Regions from separate parts of the Streptomyces fractus genome, predicted to be linked through region 1. Evidence: predicted binding sites of a transcription regulator. Region 1 holds the regulator's gene; the other holds the start of a gene.
What was found. Region 1 encodes HrcA, which represses chaperone genes, less so after heat shock. Its sites were predicted from a motif close to TTNGCACTCNGNNNNNCNGAGTGCNAA; they were not measured.
Positions count from the first base shown of each region.

Region 2: the regulator HrcA is predicted to act here: its motif matches at 1,800-1,826, upstream of groL (chaperonin GroEL).

Region 1 is NZ_JBMYHI010000002.1:6,095,499-6,101,192, forward strand. Features, by position in the region: gene ACP4E5_RS29510 (SpoIIE family protein phosphatase) at 1-865, shown strand, start outside; gene hemW (radical SAM family heme chaperone HemW) at 893-2,125, shown strand; gene ACP4E5_RS29520 (DUF3097 domain-containing protein) at 2,253-3,074, opposite strand; gene ACP4E5_RS29525 (MBL fold metallo-hydrolase) at 3,109-3,849, opposite strand; gene hrcA (heat-inducible transcriptional repressor HrcA) at 3,993-5,009, shown strand; gene dnaJ (molecular chaperone DnaJ) at 5,010-5,694, shown strand, end outside.
Region 2 is NZ_JBMYHI010000002.1:4,313,046-4,318,739, reverse strand. Features, by position in the region: gene thrC (threonine synthase) at 1-695, shown strand, start outside; gene ACP4E5_RS21430 (ubiquitin-like small modifier protein 1) at 732-1,007, shown strand; gene ACP4E5_RS21425 (cold-shock protein) at 1,440-1,646, shown strand; gene groL (chaperonin GroEL) at 1,956-3,581, shown strand; gene ACP4E5_RS21415 (hypothetical protein) at 3,794-3,997, shown strand; gene ACP4E5_RS21410 (Uma2 family endonuclease) at 4,010-4,651, opposite strand; gene ACP4E5_RS21405 (hypothetical protein) at 4,711-5,616, opposite strand.

The sequences.
Region 1 (5,694 bases):
GGTCACCGGCCTCGTCGAGGACTTCAGCCGGCGCGTCGCCCTCGCCGTCAGCGCGGCCCGCCGCTTCACCCGCCAGGCCACCATCAGCCGCATCCTGCAACGCGGCCTGCTCCCCACCTCCATGGCGGAGATCCCCGGCGTGAAGAGCGCCCTCGTGTACGAGCCGAAGGAGGCGGGCGGCCCCGGCGGCGACTTCTACGACGTGTTCCCGGCCGGCGCGGGACGCTGGTGCTTCGCGCTCGGCGACGTCCAGGGAAAGGGCCCCGAGGCCGCCGTCGTCATCGGGCTCGTGCGGCCCTGGCTGCGGCTCCTCGCGCGCGAGGAGTACCAGGTCTCGCAGGTCCTCGACCGGCTCAACCGGCTGCTGCTCGACGACGCGACCGAGGCCTCCGACGCCGCGGCCCGCGCCCTCGCCGCGGCCGACGGGCGCGGCGTGCCGCCCGAGGGCTCCACCTCCCGCTTCCTGTCGCTCCTCTACGGCGAGCTGACCCCCACCGAGGACGGCGTGCTCTGCACCCTCGCCTCCGCCGGACATCCGCTGCCGCTGCTCATGCGGCCCGGCGGCGAGGTCGTCGCCGCGGCCACGTCGCAGATGCTGCTCGGCGTCGTCGACGACCCGGACTACACGAGCGAAACGTTCATGATGCGCACCGGGGACACGCTCCTGGGCGTCACCGACGGGGTGACGGAGCGGCGCCGCGGGGCCCTCCAGTTCGACGACGGGGACGGGCTCGCGCAGGCCCTCGCCGGGTGTGCGGGCCTGACGGCGCCGCTGCTCGCGGAGCGGATCCGGCGCCTCGTGCACGCCTTCGGGGACAACCCGCCGGACGACGACCTGGCGCTGCTGGTGCTCCAGGCGCAGTGACCGCCGGCGAGGCGGGACAATGGGGTCATGCCTTCCGCACTTCCCGATGGTGAGCCCGTGCCCGACGACGGTTCGCTGCCCGCGTCCGCCCTCGCCGGAGCCGGGTCCCGACCCCTCGGCTTCTACCTGCACGTCCCGTACTGCGCCACGCGCTGCGGCTACTGCGACTTCAACACGTACACGGCCACCGAGCTGCGCGGCACGGGAGGCGTGCTCGCGTCCCGTGACAACTACGCGGCGACGCTGATCGACGAGGTGCGCCTCGCGCGCAAGGTGCTCGGCGACGACCCGCGCCCGGTCCGCACCGTGTTCGTCGGCGGCGGTACGCCGACGCTGCTGCCGGCCGCCGATCTCGTACGGATGCTCGCGGCGGTCCGCGACGAGTTCGGGCTCGCTGACGACGCGGAGATCACGACCGAGGCGAATCCGGAGTCGGTGGACCAGGCGTACCTGGCGGAGCTGCGGGCCGGCGGCTTCAACCGGATCTCGTTCGGGATGCAGAGCGCCCGCCAGCACGTGCTGAAGGTCCTCGACCGTACGCACACGCCGGGGCGGCCCGAGGCCTGCGTCGCGGAGGCGCGGGCGGCCGGGTTCGACCACGTGAACCTCGACCTCATCTACGGCACGCCGGGCGAGACGGACGACGACTGGCGGGCCTCGCTGGACGCGGCGCTCGGGGCGGGGCCCGACCACGTCAGCGCCTACGCGCTGATCGTCGAGGAGGGCACGCAGCTCGCGCGGCGGATCCGGCGCGGCGAGGTGCCGATGACCGACGACGACGTGCACGCGGACCGCTACCTGATCGCCGACGAGGTCCTCGGCGCGGCCGGGTTCGACTGGTACGAGGTGTCGAACTGGGCGACGTCCGAGGCCGGCCGCTGCCTCCACAACGAGCTGTACTGGCGCGGGGCCGACTGGTGGGGGGCCGGGCCCGGGGCGCACTCGCATGTGGGCGGGGTGCGGTGGTGGAACGTGAAGCACCCTGGCGCGTACGCGGCGGCGCTCGCGGAGGGGCGGTCGCCCGGAGCCGGGCGGGAGGTGCTCGCGGAGGAGGACCGCCGGGTCGAGCGGATCCTCCTTGAGCTGCGGCTCCGTGACGGCTGCCCGTTGGAGCTGCTCCGGCCCGATGGGCTCGCGGCGGCGCGAGGCGCTCTGCGGGACGGGCTGTTGGAACCGGAACCGTTCGCCGCCGGCCGGGCCGTGCTGACCCTGCGCGGTCGCCTGCTGGCGGACGCCGTGGTCCGCGACCTGGTCGACTGACTTCACGCCGTCGTCTCGTCGCGCGGCACCGGGGTGCCGCCTTGCCCACCCTGCCGCCCAAGGCGGCAGATTGCCCAAGGCGGTGGCGGCATCATCAATCCAGGGCGCAACCCCGGTGCGGGCCGCGTTACTCGGGAGCCGTCACGAAGTCGATCAGCTCTTCGACGCGGCCGAGCAGCTCCGGCTCCAGGTCCTTGTACGTGCGGACCTGGGACAGGATGCGCTGCCAGGCCTCACCCGTGTTCGCCACCCGCCAGCCGAGCGCCCGGCACACGCCCGTCTTCCAGTCCTGGCCGCGCGGGACGCGGGGCCACGCCTCGATGCCCACGGACGACGGCTTCACCGCCTCCCAGATGTCGATGTATGGGTGGCCCACGACCAGCGCGTGGTCACTCGTCACCGACTGGGCGATGCGCCACTCCTTCGAGCCCGGCACCAGGTGGTCCACCAGGACCCCGAGCCGCGCGTCCGGGCCCGGGGCGAACTCGGAGACGACCGCCGGGAGGTCGTCGACGCCCTCCAGGAACTCCACCGCCACGCCCTCGACGCGCAGGTCGTGGCCCCAGACCCGCTCGATGAGCTCGGCGTCGTGCTTGCCCTCCACGTAGATGCGGCCCGCTCGCGCCACCCGCGCGCGGGCACCGGGGACCGCCACCGAGCCGGACGCGCTGCGCAGGGGGCGGGTCGGGGCAGGGCCCGAGGGGCGTACGAGGGTGACGACCTTGCCGTCGATCATGAAGCCGCGCGGCTCCATCGGGAAGACCCGGAGCTTGCCGAAGCGGTCCTCCAGGGTCACTGTCGGCCCCTGCGCCGTCTTCTCGACCCGGATCACCGCTCCGCAGAAGCCCGTGCCGACCTCCTCGACGACGAGGTCCGGCTCGGCCGGGACCTCGGGAACCGGCTTGTTCCGCTTCCATGGGGGTGTCAGGTCGGCTGAGTACTGGCGCATTCGAGGGACGATAAGAGAAGTCGCAGGTCCCCGGCTACGACACGCCGAAACGTGTCGCCAATGTGGCGCGTTGCGCGCGGACGAACTCCGCATTCACCGTCGAACCGTGCCCCGGAACGTACACCGCGTCCTCGCCGCCGAGGTCGAGCAGCCGGTCGAGCGCGGCCGGCCAGTGGCGCGGCGCCGCGTCCGGGCCCGCCTGCGGCTCGCCCGACTCCTCGACGAGGTCGCCGCAGAAGACGATCTCCGGGCCGCCGGGGACGAGCACCGCCAGGTCGTGGCCGCTGTGCGCCGGCCCGATGTTGGCGAGCAGCACCGTCAGGCCGCCGCCCAGGTCGAGCGTCCACTCGCCGCACACCCGGTGCGGCGGGGTGACGAGGACGTCGACCGCCTCGGCCGCCGCGTCCGGGGCCAGCCCGTGCCGCACGGCGTCGGCGCGCAGTGCCTCGGCGCCGCGCGCGAACAGGGCGTCGATGCCCACCGCCCCGTACACCTCGACGCCCGCGAACGCGGCCGTGCCGAGCACGTGGTCGAAGTGCGGGTGGGTCAACGCGACATGGGTCACTCTTCGGTGTGCCCCGAGGAGCGTGCGGGCGTCGGCGCGCAGCCGGGCGCCTTCACGGAGTGAGGATCCGGTGTCGATCAAGAGCGCCGCATCTTCACCGACGACGAGGCCGCTCGTGCAGTCGAGCCCCGGCAACCGCACCCGCCCCACACCCGGCGCGAGCCCCTCCCAGCCCACCGAGTCCCAATCGATACGTCGTGCAAGCTCCATACCTGGACGCTAGCGCCCTTGCCGGGCCCGTACCCACCGGCCGTACACTGAGCCGGGGACGATTGGCACTCGCCCATAGGGAGTGCCAAAGCAGGAAGATCGCAAGCAACGATCGCGGCGGCTGTTTCTGGAGGTGTGCGCCGATGCTCAACGAACGCAGGCTCGAAGTGCTGCGCGCCATCGTTCAGGACTATGTCGGCACGGAGGAGCCCGTCGGCTCCAAGGCGCTCACCGAGCGGCACAAGCTCGGGGTCTCGCCGGCGACCGTGCGCAACGACATGGCGGCCCTGGAGGACGAGGGATTCATCGCCCAGCCGCACACCAGTGCCGGGCGGATCCCCACCGACAAGGGCTACCGCCTCTTCGTCGACAAGCTCACCGCCGTGAAGCCGATGGCCGCGCCCGAGCGGCGCGCCATCCAGAACTTCCTGGACGGCGCCGTCGATCTCGACGACGTCGTCGGACGCACCGTGCGGCTGCTCGCGCAGCTCACGCGGCAGGTGGCGATCGTCCAGTACCCGTCCCTGACCCGGTCCACCGTGCGCCATGTCGAGCTGCTCTCGCTCGCGCCCGCCCGTCTGATGCTCGTACTGATCACGGACACCGGGCGCGTGGAGCAGCGGATGATCGACTGCCCGGCACCGTTCGGCGAGTCGTCCCTTGCGGACCTGCGGGCCCGGCTGAACAGCCGCGTCGCGGGCCGCAGGTTCGCCGACGTGCCGCAGCTGGTGCAGGACCTGCCGGACGCCTTCGAGCAGGAGGACCGGGGCACGGTCTCCACGGTGCTCTCCACACTTCTGGAGACACTCGTCGAGGAGACCGAGGAGCGGCTGATGATCGGCGGAACCGCCAATCTCACTCGCTTCGGACATGATTTTCCCCTCACCATCCGGCCCGTTCTGGAAGCCTTGGAGGAGCAGGTCGTGCTCCTCAAGCTCCTTGGCGAGCTGGGAGATTCGGGCATGGCCGTACGGATCGGTCACGAGAACGCCCATGAGGGACTCAACTCCACGTCCGTCGTGTCGGTCGGCTACGGTTCGGGCGGCGAGGCAGTGGCCAAGCTCGGCGTGGTCGGACCGACCCGCATGGATTACCCGGGAACGATGGGAGCAGTACGCGCAGTGGCACGTTACGTCGGACAGATCCTGGCGGAGTCGTAAGTGGCCACGGACTACTACGCCGTACTCGGCGTGCGCCGCGACGCTTCCCAGGACGAGATCAAGAAGGCTTTTCGGAGGCTCGCCCGCGAGCTGCACCCGGACGTGAATCCGGATCCGAAGACCCAGGAGCGGTTCAAGGAGATCAACGCCGCCTACGAGGTGCTCTCCGACCCGCAGAAGAAGCAGGTCTACGACCTCGGGGGCGACCCCCTGTCGCAGTCCGGCGGAGGCGGGGCCGGCGGCTTCGGGCAGGGCGGGTTCGGGAACTTCTCGGACATCATGGATGCCTTCTTCGGCACGGCGTCGCAGCGCGGACCCCGGTCCCGTACGCGCCGTGGCCAGGACGCCATGATCCGGCTCGAGGTCGAGCTGGACGAGGCCGCCTTCGGCACCACCAAGGACATCCAGGTCGACACGGCTGTGGTCTGTACGACCTGCAGCGGTGAGGGCGCGGCGCCCGGGACCTCCGCGCAGACCTGCGACATGTGTCGCGGTCGCGGTGAGGTCTCGCAGGTGACGCGGTCCTTCCTCGGCCAGGTCATGACCTCGCGGCCGTGCCCGCAGTGCCAGGGCTTCGGGACCGTCGTCCCGACGCCGTGCCCGGAGTGCGCCGGCGACGGCCGCATCCGGTCGCGTCGCACGCTGACGGTGAAGATCCCGGCCGGTGTGGACAACGGCACGCGGA
Region 2 (5,694 bases), 1.8 Mb from region 1:
ACGTGAACCGCTTCTGCTCCGAGCTCATCGGCGACCCGCTGGGCGAGGGCTGGGGCTTCGTGAACGTCAACCTGCGCCCGTACTACGGCGAGGGCTCCAAGACGCTCGCGTACGAGATCTGCGAGCAGCTCGGCTGGCAGCTCCCGGACCAGCTGGTCATCCCGATCGCGTCCGGCTCCCAGTTCACGAAGATCGACAAGGGCCTGAAGGAGCTGATCAAGCTCGGCCTCGTCGAGGACAAGCCCTACAAGCTCTTCGGCGCCCAGGCCGAGGGCTGCTCCCCGGTCTCCGTCGCCTACAAGGGCGGCCACGACGTGGTCCGCCCGCAGAAGCCGACGACCATCGCCAAGTCCCTCGCCATCGGCAACCCGGCGGACGGCCCGTACGTCCTCGACATCGCGCGCCGCACGGGTGGCGCGGTGGAGGACGTGAACGACGAGCAGGTCGTCGACGCGATCAAGCTGCTCGCGCGCACGGAGGGCATCTTCGCCGAGACGGCGGGCGGTGTGACGCTGGGCGTCACGAAGAAGCTCATCGAGGCGGGCCAGATCGACCCGTCGCTGACCACGGTGGTCCTGAACACCGGTGACGGGCTCAAGACGCTCGACGCGGTTGCCGATTCCTCGCAGGCCACCGCCACCATCCGGCCGAGCCTGGACGCGTTCCGCGAGGCCGGCCTCGCCGCCGATCTCTGAGTCCGACCGACACTTGTAGCAACAGGAGTTACCGCCATGAGCGTCAACGTTCGTATCCCCACCATCCTGCGCACCTACACCGGCGGGCAGTCCGAGGTCGCCGCCGAGGGCGCCACCCTCGCCGACGTCATCGCCGACCTCGAGAAGAACCACACCGGCATCGCCGCCCGCGTCCTCGACGACCAGGGCAAGCTGCGCCGCTTCGTGAACGTCTACGTGAACGACGACGACGTCCGCTTCGAGCAGGGCCTCGAGACGGCGACGCCGGACGGTGCAGGGGTCTCGATCATCCCGGCCGTCGCAGGTGGCTGATCTTTAGCGGGTCCGCACAGAGTCAACCGAGTTGCCCCCTCCGTGAGAGAAACGGAGGGGGCAATTCTGCATGGTTGAGCACGGTACAGTTGGGGAAGCTGCTGCGTTTCCCCGCGCGGTGCATGACGGGCGCATATGAGTTCTCGCCCGCGGCCCGACAAGAAGTAGCCAAAGTGCCCCGCCCTTTCGGGCCTTTTACGGCATTTACGCGGCCCGAGTTGCCCTGGGATCCGGTGAGTTGGCCCGGTTTCCCCGATCTGACGTGCCCAGAATTCTCGTCCGACTGACCTGTTGCAGACGGCAGTTGGGCAGATACATTCAGCCGCGGTCGACGCGTTCCGGCGCACACCCCCATATCCCATGGGGCGTGAGGTCTGACCCGGGTCCGCGAAGTGCGGTCCCGCGCAAGGGCCAGTAATAGGGGAGTTAGGCATGGCTCAGGGCACCGTCAAGTGGTTCAACGCGGAGAAGGGGTACGGCTTCATCGCGGTCGACGGTGGTGCGGATGTTTTCGTCCACTACAGCGCGATTCAGATGGACGGCTACCGCACCCTCGAAGAGGGGCAGCGGGTCGAGTTCGAGATCTCGCAGGGCCAGAAGGGGCCGCAGGCCGACATGGTCCGCGTGGCCGCCGGCTGAACGCGCGCGTCAGACTGCAAGCTTGTACGTCGCACGTCGTGGAGGGCCCGCCTCCCGGGAGACCGGGGGACGGGCCCTTCGTGCTGCCCGCGCTCACCTGCGGATCTGGGACAGGCGCTTGCACTCGCATGGGTCGAGTGCTAATCATTGGGCTTAGCACTCTCCCAGTGAGAGTGACAAAACTTGGATCGGGTCGGTGAGGTCCGCAGGCCGGGTGGGGCAAGGAACCACAAGGCGTGCAGGCCGTCCGTCGCGGGCACCAGCACGGTCCGTTTGCGTAATCCACCCCGTCCGGGAGGACCACTTCACATGGCCAAGATCATCGCGTTCGACGAGGAGGCACGGCGCGGCCTCGAGCGCGGCATGAACCAGCTCGCCGACGCCGTCAAGGTGACCCTGGGCCCCAAGGGTCGCAACGTCGTCCTCGAGAAGAAGTGGGGCGCCCCCACGATCACCAACGATGGTGTGTCCATCGCCAAGGAGATCGAGCTCGAGGACCCGTACGAGAAGATCGGCGCCGAGCTGGTCAAGGAGGTCGCGAAGAAGACGGACGACGTCGCCGGTGACGGCACGACGACCGCGACCGTCCTGGCCCAGGCGCTCGTTCGCGAAGGCCTTCGCAACGTAGCCGCCGGCGCCAACCCGATGGCCCTCAAGCGCGGCATCGAGCGCGCCACCGAGGCCGTCTCCGCCGCCCTGCTCGAGCAGGCCAAGGAGGTGGAGACCAAGGAGCAGATCGCCTCCACCGCCTCCATCTCGGCCGCCGACACCCAGATCGGCGAGCTCATCGCCGAGGCCATGGACAAGGTCGGCAAGGAAGGCGTCATCACCGTCGAGGAGTCCCAGACCTTCGGTCTGGAGCTCGAGCTCACCGAGGGTATGCGCTTCGACAAGGGCTACATCTCGGCGTACTTCGCCACCGACATGGAGCGTATGGAGGCCTCGCTCGAGGACCCGTACATCCTGATCGTCAACTCGAAGATCGGCAACGTGAAGGACCTCCTTCCGCTGCTCGAGAAGGTCATGCAGTCCGGCAAGCCGCTGCTGATCATCGCCGAGGACGTCGAGGGCGAGGCCCTGTCGACCCTGGTCGTCAACAAGATCCGTGGCACCTTCAAGTCCGTCGCCGTCAAGGCCCCGGGCTTCGGTGACCGCCGCAAGGCCATGCTCGGTGACATCGCCATCCTCACGGGCGGCACCGTCATCTCCGAGGAGGTCGGCCTCAAGCTGGAGAACGCCGGTCTCGACCTGCTCGGCCGCGCCCGCAAGGTCGTCATCACCAAGGACGAGACCACGATCGTCGACGGCTCCGGTGAGAGCGACCAGGTCCAGGGTCGCGTCAACCAGATCCGTGCCGAGATCGAGAACAGCGACTCGGACTACGACCGCGAGAAGCTCCAGGAGCGCCTCGCCAAGCTCGCCGGCGGCGTGGCCGTCATCAAGGCGGGCGCGGCCACCGAGGTCGAGCTCAAGGAGCGCAAGCACCGCATCGAGGACGCCGTTCGCAACGCGAAGGCGGCCGTCGAGGAGGGCATCGTCGCCGGTGGTGGCGTCGCCCTGCTGCAGGCCTCCGCGGTCTTCGAGAAGCTGGAGCTCGAGGGTGACGAGGCGACCGGCGCCAACGCCGTGAAGCTCGCGCTCGAGGCCCCGCTCAAGCAGATCGCCGTCAACGGTGGTCTCGAGGGTGGCGTCGTCGTGGAGAAGGTGCGCAACCTGACCGTCGGTCACGGTCTGAACGCCGCCACGGGTGACTACGTCGACATGATCGCCGAGGGCATCATCGACCCGGCGAAGGTGACGCGTTCCGCCCTGCAGAACGCCGCGTCGATCGCCGCGCTGTTCCTCACCACCGAGGCCGTTATCGCCGACAAGCCGGAGAAGGCGGGCGCTGCGCCGGCCGGTGGCGGCATGCCCGGCGGTGACATGGACTTCTGAGCCGTCTCGGTTCAGCCCGTCCGTAACCCCGAGGGCGGCACCGACTCTTCGCGAGTCGGTGCCGCCCTCGGGCGTTTCCGTGCGCTCACCCGTGGTCGATGCCTCGGGGCCCGCCCCGGACCCCGCGCCTCAATCGCCGGCGGGGCTTGAAAGAGCGAGGCTTGAATGGGCTGGGTTGGTCAGGCGGTCTTGACGGAGCCACCGTCGATGAGGTGGTCGGTGCCCGTCGTCGCGGCGGCGAGCGGGGACGCCAGATACGGCCCGACGCCGACCTGGACTGGGCGCGAACCGTGTATTACGCCCTCATCCACGAGGCCGCGATTCAGTCCCCGGAGACCGACGCCGCCGTGGACGCCCTGGCCACGCGAGTCGTGGATACGTTGCTGCACGGCGTGGGCACGCCGGCGTCCGGCTGACGCGGGTGGGCGTCAGGCGTAGTCCTTGAGCCTCTCGGTTTCGAGGGTGATGGTGACCGGGGCGGGGAGGCGGACCGTCGCTCCGTAGTGGTACGGGCGGCGGTTCTGGTAGACGTTGTCGCGGTCGACGAGGAGGTAGACGGGGATGTCCGCGTACGCGTAGGCGCGGGGCTTCTCCTGGCGGTCGTGGCGGTCGGCGTCGCGGTCCTTGGAGGTGACTTCGACAGCCATGAGGACGCCGTCGGGGGAGGCCCACTCGTCCTGTCCGGCGAAGTAGCCGATGGGGGCGAGAGCGCCGTCCGGTTTGATGCAGCCCTTTCTGTACGTGTCGATCCGTAGACCCTGCTCCGGATAGAGGGCCAGTTCGGGGCGCTGCATCATGCACTGGCGGATCAGCCACATGGTGATCTCTCCGTGGTCGCCGTCCGGCACGGGCTTGACCTCTAGCTTTCCGTTGAGGAGTTCCAAGGTCACCGTCTCGGGGGCGACGCGGGCCAGTTCCTCGAAGTCCTCGACGTCGATGGGGCCGTGCTTCACGAGCAGCCGTCCGTTCAGGAATTCGAGCTTGTTGCGCAGCGTCTCCGGAGCCTTTCGGTTCAGCTCCTCGAAGTCCTCGATGCTCATCTGAGGGCGGTCGGCGGTGCCAGGGGTCATGGGTGTGCCTCCTCGCCTCCATCGTGCCCCGGATGTACGGGTCCGGATCGTCGGCGCGGTCATACGCGTGCCCTTTCGGGGCGCGGGAGCATCGCCGCGCGGATCTCCGCGACGCGGGTGCGGACGGCTTCCGGGGTGAGGATGCCTGGGGGTGGGGAGGCGGGGCGGGTGCCGTTGCACGGGGTGCAGAAGCCGCCCGGCAGGGCTTCGGGGCGGCCGGGAGCTCGGCATTTCGCGCACTCGATGAGGCGGAGGACCGGGCGATTCACCGGTGGTGGGGGTGGCGGGGGAAGTTTGTCGGTCAGGCGGCGGAGCAGGAGTGCGGCCGGGCTGTGTACGGGTGTGGGGAGGCCGGCCGTCAGGGCGTGCAGCAGGGTTTCCTCGGTGGCGTTCCGCTCGAACCAGCGCTCCACCTCCGGTGCGAGCCGGTCGCATTCGGCGGCGGACAGGGCCAGCGACGGCGCCGTGCGGCCGAGGGCGGTGAGGAGGAGCAGTGCGCGGCTGCGGGTGGGGCGTGGAGGTGGTTCTTCGGGCGGCGCGTCCCGGCCCGTCTCCGGTACGTCGCCCCTCACGAATGCCGTCCACCACGCGTCGCCCCGCGCCGTGCGGGAGAACCAGGTGCGGGTGACCCAGCGTGCGCTCCCGGAGCCCTGTACGTGTTCGCGGCCGCGTCTCAAGTGACCGGCCCGGTGCAGGTTGTTGAGGGCGGTGCGCATCGCCGCCTGGCCGTACGGGAGGTGGTTGGCGAGCGTCTTCACCGAGATGTCCGAGCCGTCGGGCAGCCGGTCGATGTATCCGGCGATGTACGCCTCGCGGGCGGGAAGGTCCGCGAAGTCGGCCCTGGTTCGGGGGAGTTGGTCCGGCGCGGACCGCTTGCCGTAGCCCGGGTTCGCTTCGGGGTGGGGCGGGGTGGGCGATGCTGGGTGCGTCGGGGCGGGGGCGGCACTAGAGTTGGCGTCAGCCACGGGATCTCCTTGGGTGAGATCTTGATGGATAGGCCCCCGCATTGGTGTTACCGCACCGGCGGGGGCCGTTCGTATATC